DNA from 2 places in the Halalkalibacillus sediminis genome. Region 2 is predicted to be linked to the other one. Evidence: predicted binding sites of a transcription regulator. Region 2 holds the regulator's gene; the other holds the start of a gene.
What was found. The regulator NrdR, encoded in region 2, represses ribonucleotide reductase genes. The targets are predictions, from matches to a motif close to AACACNATATATNGTGTT.

Region 1 (4,395 bases), 280 kb from region 2:
CCTGTTTCGATGAAACGTTCACGTAATAGCTTCGTTTCAGCCTCCGTTTCCCCAATCAAGAATGGGAAGCTTCCTTTTTCTTTTGCCAACTCGATTGAAGTTCGGTAAGCCGTGGTCGCAATTGTTTCAAAAATTTGATCGACTAACATATTACCTTCATCTGAACCATATTCAGTTTCGCAATAAATCAATAGGTCATGAAGCCCCATGACTCCTAGCCCTACACGACGTTCACCTAAAGCTTGTTTGCGGTTCTCGTCAAGAAAGTAAGGTGTTGAGTCGATGACGTTGTCTTGTAAACGAACACCAGTTGCTACTGTTTCTTTTAATTGATCGAAATCTGGTCGCTTAGTATCCTTGTTTGCTACGGATGCTAAATTGACAGCAGCCAAATTACAGACAGAATACGGTGCGAGGGGTTGCTCACCACATGGGTTAGTTGCTACTACCTTCTGACCATAAGCTGTCGCGTTGGTTTCTTTATTCGCATTATCGATAAAGAAGATTCCTGGTTCTGCAGAATATGTTGCACAGATATTAATCAGGTTCCACAGCTCTTTTGCTGGAATTGACTGATAAACCTTCACACCATACCCTAGCTTTTCCCACTCGCGAACATCGCCGATTTCGTGCCAATTCTTATTATAAGCTTCCATTTCTTCTTCACTATAGTTTTCTACATCTGGAAAGCGAAGTTCATAATCTTCGTCATTTTCTACAGCTTTCATAAAGTCGTCTGTGATACAGACTGAAATGTTGGCTCCCGTTAAAAATTCTGGGTTATGCACACTGTATGTGCCTTCATCTCTTAGCTTCGTTTCTGCTTCTCGAATATTCTCTTCAGAGAAGCCACCTAAGCCTGGGATGTGTTTGTAATTCACAATTCCTTGATACATCTGCATTTCACTAACTGATAAAGGAGTGAATTTAAGCTTGTCCTTAGCTAGCTGCTGTACTGTTTCGTCTTCAATATTTTCTATTAAGTATCTGAGGATTCTTGGGTTCTGCATCTTCGATATGATGAAATCGATGATGTCAGGATGCCAATCATTCAACATGATCATTTGGGCGCCACGTCTTGAACCGCCCTGCTCTACTAGATGTGTCAACTTAGCGATGTCATCCAACCAACTCACTGATCCTGATGATTTGCCATTGACTCCTCGAGCCAGGGAATTCTTCGGTCGAAGTGTCGAACCATTTGTTCCGACTCCACCTCCGCGTGACATGATCTCCATCACTTGCTTACGGTGATCACTGATTCCTTCCCGAGAATCGTTGATGTAAGGCATGACGTAGCAGTTGAAATACGTAACATCCGTGTTTGCACCTGCTCCGTAAAGTACTCTTCCAGCTGGGATGAAGTTCAAGCTCGATAGTTCATTGTAGAACTTTTCAAACCAGTACTCCCTCTTTTCCGTTGAACGCTCTACTTCTGCTAAACCGCTGGCATTTCTCAAAGCAATTTGTTCGTAAAAGATTTCTAGTGGTTTATCTATTACTGTTAGAGACCTCTCAATTTTTCCGGTCTCTCTTTCTGATTCTTTGTCTAACACATGGATATAATCTTCTTCAACTTGTACAATAGCTTTATGTCTTTCTTTATCAATCGACACTATAAATCCTGTTCCACGAGCGGGAAATTTCGGGTCATCTTTTATCGTTAAGACGACGAAATCTCCTTCTTTCAATGTCCTCTTTTCAGTGTCTTTGAATGAGTATCGATCTAACATAACTAATCGAGAAACTCCCTTATGAGTTACCTGCATATCACTTGTTACAGGATGGACATAAGGAAACTCTTCTATATCTTGATTCAGACGATCGATATCAACATTCGTCATTCGGTTTTCAACTTTTTGCAAACTCTTCACTTCCTTTCACCAAGTTTCTCGACATGCTTTTCATTGGTGTGTTGTTTGTTGTCTATAACATTACCAAATACATTTTTAAAAATCAATAGATTTATACAATATATAGTGCTTGATTTTTAAGACGAATACTATATATAGTTTTAAAGGCATACATCCGATTGTTTGTCAAGATGAAAATAGTGTCGAATTTACTCTAAGAATTGGATGAAAAATCAAATTCCACAAAAAATCCTTTGAAAGTTTGTCTAAAGATTTTTATAATGAAAGGTGGTAGATATAGAAGAGAGGGGATTCGTATGGATATTTTATTCATCGTATTAATAGCTGTTGCAGCTCTTATTTTATTCGGGGCTTTCAGATACGTACGAACGCAACGCTATTTAAAAACACTGACAGAGGATCAATGGATTGAAGGTTATCGCAAAGCACAATTGATAGATGTAAGAGAACCGAATGAATATGAAAGAGGTCATATTCTTGGTGCACGTAATATTCCATTATCACAAATGAAGCAACGTCTAGTAGAAATCAGAAAAGATAAGCCGGTATATTTATATTGTCAAAGTGGTACAAGATCTGTACGGGCTGCAAATATGCTGCGCAAAAAAGGTTACGAGGATCTCAACCATCTTAAAGGTGGGTTCCGTAAGTGGAATGGTAAAATCAAAGTGAAGAAAAAAGGTTATTAAATGAAAAAAGGATGGCGAATTTCTTCGCCATCCTTTTTATTATGATTCGTCTTTCATATATCTTAGAACTGGTTTTCTTGCTGCCTGAGTCTCATCTAAACGACTTAACACTGTAGTATGTGGGGCTTCTTGTACGATCTCAGGATCTTCTTTTGCCTCGTTAGAAATCTGAATCATCGCATCGATAAACTCATCGAGCGTTTCTTTAGATTCTGTTTCAGTTGGTTCAACCATCAAAGCCTCTTCCACATTAAGTGGGAAGTAGATTGTTGGTGGGTGATAGCCAAAGTCTAATAGACGCTTGGCAATATCAAGAGTTCGAACACCTAGTTTCTTTTGGTTTTTCCCTGATAACACAAATTCGTGTTTACAATGCTGTTTGAATGGGAGTTCGTACTCTTCTTCTAAACGACGCATCATATAGTTAGCATTCAACACTGCATTTTCACTAACTTGCTTCAATCCATCAGGACCCATTGAGCGGATATACGTATAAGCTCTTACATTGATTCCGAAGTTACCATAGTAAGGCTTCACGCGACCAATCGAGTCTGGGCGATTGTAATCGAATGTAAATGCATCATCTTTTTTCGTTAAAATAGGTTTTGGTAAGAACTTAGATAATTCTTTCGTCACTCCGACAGGTCCGGAACCAGGTCCGCCACCACCGTGTGGTCCTGTGAATGTTTTATGCAAGTTCAAGTGAACTACATCAAATCCCATGTCTCCTGGGCGAGCATAGCCCATAATAGCGTTCAAGTTAGCGCCATCATAGTATAAACGGCCACCAGCTTCGTGGATAATTTCAGCCATTTCAAGAATATGTTCTTCAAATAGACCTAATGTATTTGGGTTCGTCAGCATTAAAGCTGCAGTATCGTCTCCTACAACACGTTTCAAGTCTTCAAGGTCAACTAAGCCTTGGTCATTCGATTTAACAGTTACTGCCTCGAATCCTGCAACAGTTGCAGAAGCAGGGTTAGTTCCGTGAGCAGAGTCAGGTACGATTACTTTTGTACGGTTATAATCTCCGTTTGATTCGTGGAAAGCTCGGATCATCATCAGTCCAGTCCACTCGCCATGCGCACCAGCAGCGGGTTGTAATGTGACCTCATGCATTCCCGTAATTTCAGAAAGTGACGTCTGGAGATTATACAACATTTCCATTGCACCTTGGACTGTTTTTTCCTCCTGATAAGGATGGATATGACTGAACCCTGGGTAACGAGCCACGTCTTCATTAATTTTTGGATTGTATTTCATCGTACATGAACCGAGAGGATAGAATCCTGAATCCACCCCGTGATTTCTTGTAGATAAAGCAGTGTAATGACGCATAATCTGTAATTCACTTACTTCTGGAAGATCCGGGTTTTCTTGACGGATATAGTCGTTCCCGAATTCCTCATCCAAATCCACATCTGGAACATCTAAATCGGGTAAGCTGTACCCTTTACGGCCTTCCTTGCTTAATTCAAATATGACTGGAAAATCGTTTTGATTAGCCATGGATATCACCCAATTCTTTAACAAATTGATCGATCTCTTCTTTGGTGCGAATCTCAGTAACAGCTACTAACATGTGATTCTCATATGAGCTATCAGCTTTTCCTAGATCGTAACCGCCAATAATTCCTCGCTGTTCTAACTTGTCGTTTACTTCAGTAATAGATTTGTTCAACTTCACAACAAACTCATTGAAAAATGGTCCTTTAAAGCTGATTTCAAAGCCAGCAGCTTCTAATTGTTTCTTAGCATAGCGAGCTTTCTTCATATTCAACACGGCCATTTCCTTTATCCCTTGTTTACCTAGAGCACTCATAGCAACAGAA
Region 2 (4,395 bases):
AAAAAGTGGGAAATCGACATTGATTAGAATTAATTTTAAAAATGATAGCACTTTCAAGGTTTAATGTGTTATACTGTTTTTGTGATTTTTAGACAAAAGTATAACACGAATGGATTTGGGAGGTTTTTTTGATGGGGAAAACAAAGATAGCAATCAATGGATTCGGCCGTATAGGGCGCATGGTTTTTCGCCGCGCTATGAAAGATGAAGAAGTAGAAGTCGTTGCAATTAATGCGAGCTACCCAGCAGATACTTTAGCACATTTAATCAAGTACGATTCTGTACATGGAATATACGATGGTGAAGTTCAATCAAGTGATGAAACGATTACTGTAGATGGACAACTCATTCAAAAAGTATCTGATCGAGTGCCTGCAAATTTACCTTGGGAAGCACTTGAAGTCGATGTGGTGATTGAAGCCACAGGTGTATTTAAAACTAAAGAATCAGCTTCAGGGCATATTGAAGCGGGTGCGAAAAAAGTTGTCATTACTGCACCTGGTAAAGAGATTGATGGAACAATCGTAATGGGAGTTAATGAAGAAGATTATGATGCTGATGCACATGATGTTATTTCTAACGCTTCTTGTACAACGAACTGTTTAGCTCCGGTAGCAAAGGTCTTGAACGATCAGTTCGGTATCGTTAATGGTTTGATGACTACTGTTCACGCTTTCACGAATGATCAAAAGAACTTAGATAATCCTCATAAGGATTTACGTCGTGCACGTGGTTGTACCCAATCAATCATTCCGACTTCAACTGGTGCAGCAAAAGCTATCAATGAAGTTCTCCCAGATTTAAAAGGGAAATTACACGGAACAGCTTTACGTGTCCCAACTCCAAACGTTTCATTAGTGGATCTAGTCGTTGACTTAGAAAAAGATGTAACAGCAGAAGAAGTAAACCAAGCATTTTATCAAGCGATGGAAGGTGAAATGAACGGTATTCTTGCAATCAATGAAGAGCCACTTGTTTCTATCGACTATACAACTAGCCCATATTCCTCGATTGTAGACGGATTATCTACGATGGTCATTGGTGAACGTAAAGTCAAAGTACTCGCTTGGTACGATAATGAGTGGGGTTATTCATGCCGTGTGGTCGACTTAGCTAAATACGTTGGAAAAAAACTTGCTTATTCTAAAATATAAATAATATTGAAAAATATAAGGGGTGGAAATCTAAGAAAGATTTCCGCTCCTTTTTATAATGTTGAATAATAATGCTTAACTATTTAGAGTTGGAAAGTATTCTTAAATAACACATCTATAAGATTTGCCTAGCAGCTTGTTGTCGATGTTTGTTATAATTATAAGAATAAAGATAGAAATTAGTCGGGGTGAAAATAGATGAAATGCCCAAATTGCGATGCAAAAAGCACAAAAGTGTTAGACTCGCGCCCTGTCGATGAAGGTCGATCAATTCGTCGACGCAGGGAATGTGAGACGTGTAATTACCGTTTCACTACTTTTGAACGTGTAGAGGAAATTCCATTGATTGTCGTGAAAAAAGAAGGTACTCGCGAAGCTTTTGACCGCGAGAAGATTAAGCGTGGCTTAATTAAAGCATGTGAAAAACGTCCGGTTTCTATTGAAGAAATTGAACGAATGGCTTTTGAAGTTGAAAAAGACCTGCGTAATCAAGGGAATTCAGAAATATACAGTCATGATATTGGAGAACTCATGATGGAAAGGTTAGCTGAAGTAGACGAAGTTGCATACGTCCGCTTTGCTTCAGTTTATCGTCAGTTCAAGGATATCAATGTGTTCATGAAGGAATTGAACGATATGATTCAAAAGACAAAAAATGATTAATGAGGGAGGTGGAATCGATGAATGATCGAATGAAGCATCTTTTACCTAATGATAGAATGAAAATCTTTCAAGAAGATGCTTTTAATGAAGACGCGGAGTTAGTTCTTGCAATGCTTTATCAACCACTGATCGGTATGAAAAGCGTAGCTGTTTTTCAATCGTTGTGGAAAGAGGCTAGCGTTCAACCGAGCCAATCATCGATTTCACACCATCAGATGATGAGTCGTTTAAATATGACGTTGGATGATTTCTATGAAGCTCGTAAAAAAATCGAAGCGATTGGACTTCTGAAATCTTTTAAGGAAGAAGGATCTTTCACTACTTTCTATTACTATTTGAATCGACCTTATTCAGTCAAAGGTTTCTTTGAAGATCCGATGCTTTCTGTCCTCTTAGAACACCATTTAGGTAAAGAGGATTTGAATCAACTAAAGAGAAAGTTACTAATTAAAACCTCTCGTCCCACTAATGTAAAAGAAGTGACAAAACGCTTCGATGAAGTGTTTACCACGATCAAACCAGAAATGGTGATGCAGCAGGCCACACAAGCACCGAGTGATGATACTTTAGTCGTTGAAACGAAGCTGCCGGTTGAGTGGCTTCATAAAATGCTTCAACAACAGAAAGTGAACCCGAAGAATATTTTATCAACAGGCAACATCCGGTTCATAGAGAAAATGACTCATATTTATGATGTCGATTTCTTAGAGTTAGAGAAAGCTGTGTTGTGGGCAGTGGACGAACAACAACAGTTTGATCGTAAAGAGTTTCTCGATATGTGTAAGGATATCTACTACAAAAAACATGGTAGTATTCCTCCAAGGCTATATACAAAAAACGAAGATACTCAAAATACTTCATTAAAAGAACAACCTTCAAAAACTAAACCACAACCTGCAAATGAAAAAGAGGCTCAGATCATTCAGCATTTCGAGTCTGTAACTCACCGTGAAATCCTTGAAGATCATTCTTCTTCAGGCAAAGCTTCTATGAAAGAAGTCAATATGCTGACGGATATGATGGAGGAGCACGGACTGTCACAGCCCGTGATGAATGTACTCGTTCATTATGTGTTGAATAAAATCGGAAATAAACTATCGAAAAATTATATTGAAACAATTGCTGCACACTGGAGTCGTGCGCATATTACAACCGCGAAGGAAGCAATGGATCTAGCAAAACAAGAAAACAATATGTATCAAAAATGGCAACAAAAAAATCAACAGAAAACTCAGAGTTATAATAAACAGCAGAAATCAAAAGAAGTCCTACCTAAATGGTATCAGGAAGAGAAGAATCAGAAGAAAACTTCACAGCAACCAGCTCAGCAACGTTCTGCTCCTCAAGATGATAAGGAACAAGAAGAGCTCGAGAAATTTTTCAAAAGTTTTTCGCGATCGAATCATAAAGGGTGAATCGAATGAAACCAATACAATCTGCTTTAAAACAATGGATGAGAAGTAATGAAAGCTTTCAGTCATCTTTACAAGAAGTGAAAAAAGAGGTGCTTGCATCAAGTGATGTCCAACAGTTATTGCAACAGCACCCAGAACTCACGAATGAACAAGTTGAAAAACAACTTATTAAACTTTATGAATATGACGTCCAGTCGAAAGCTTGTGAAAAGTGCGCATCATTAGATAAGTGTGTCAATGTCATACCTGGCTTCGTCCCACATGCTATCGTGGAGAACCAACGCATTCGCTTGAGTTATCATGAATGCCCACGAAAAGAAAAGCAAATTGCACAAAATGAGCATCGTTCACTAATTAAAAGCTTGCACATGCCGAAAGAAATTTACGAAGCATCTTTTGATAAAGTCGATTTGACTGATCCCGAGCGGAAACAAGCACTAGCACAAGTACGTAAATTTTTCGTTGACAGTCAAAATGAGCTACCTCAAAAAGGGCTCTACTTACACGGAAGTTTCGGTGTGGGGAAAACTTACTTATTAGGTGCACTCGCTAATGAACTCGCTCAGCTCAAAATCGATACTTATTTCATTTACATGCCGGAATTCGTGCGTGAAATTAAAGCCTCAATCTCTGATTCCACAATCAATGAAAAAATTGATCGTTTTAAGAAAGCATCTGTGCTTGTACTTGATGATATTGGTGCAGAATTTTTATCTCCTTGGTTCAGGGACGAAGTGTTGGGAGCAATCTTACAGTACCGTATGATGGAGCGATTGCCAGTGTTCTTTACTTCTAATTATGATTTGGATGAACTGAAGAATAATCTCGCTCGGTCTGGAAAAGGTGAATACGATGAATTGAAAGCTGCGAGAATCATGGAACGAATTCGTCAAGTGAGCCAGCCTATTGAAGTTAAAGGCTTGAATCACAGAGATTTATAACACTTTAAGAATGTTTAACTTTGTAAAGGGTTAATATGTGAAAAACAAAGGCTTTCGCCATTAGGACTTGGCGATAAGCCAAGTTTTTCTCACTGTTTCATCCAGGCTCTCATTTTTTCAACTCTTTGTTCATAAACTGTAATACGGTTATGACGAAAGAGGGATGATGTGTGAGAGTTATGAATTTTAATTTTCTTACAGAGAAAGAAGCTAATCAATTTT

Region 1: the regulator NrdR is predicted to act here: its motif matches at 1,999-2,016, upstream of CEY16_RS04255 (vitamin B12-dependent ribonucleotide reductase).

The regions. Positions count from the first base shown of each region.
Region 1 is NZ_PJNH01000001.1:806,008-810,402, forward strand. Features, by position in the region: gene CEY16_RS04255 (vitamin B12-dependent ribonucleotide reductase) at 1-1,844, opposite strand, end outside; gene CEY16_RS04260 (rhodanese-like domain-containing protein) at 2,171-2,563, shown strand; gene gcvPB (aminomethyl-transferring glycine dehydrogenase subunit GcvPB) at 2,603-4,072, opposite strand; gene gcvPA (aminomethyl-transferring glycine dehydrogenase subunit GcvPA) at 4,065-4,395, opposite strand, start outside.
Region 2 is NZ_PJNH01000001.1:1,087,505-1,091,899, reverse strand. Features, by position in the region: gene coaE (dephospho-CoA kinase) at 1-27, shown strand, start outside; gene CEY16_RS05815 (glyceraldehyde-3-phosphate dehydrogenase) at 132-1,154, shown strand; gene nrdR (transcriptional regulator NrdR) at 1,353-1,817, shown strand; gene CEY16_RS05805 (replication initiation and membrane attachment family protein) at 1,835-3,232, shown strand; gene dnaI (primosomal protein DnaI) at 3,238-4,173, shown strand; gene ytxC (sporulation protein YtxC) at 4,353-4,395, shown strand, end outside.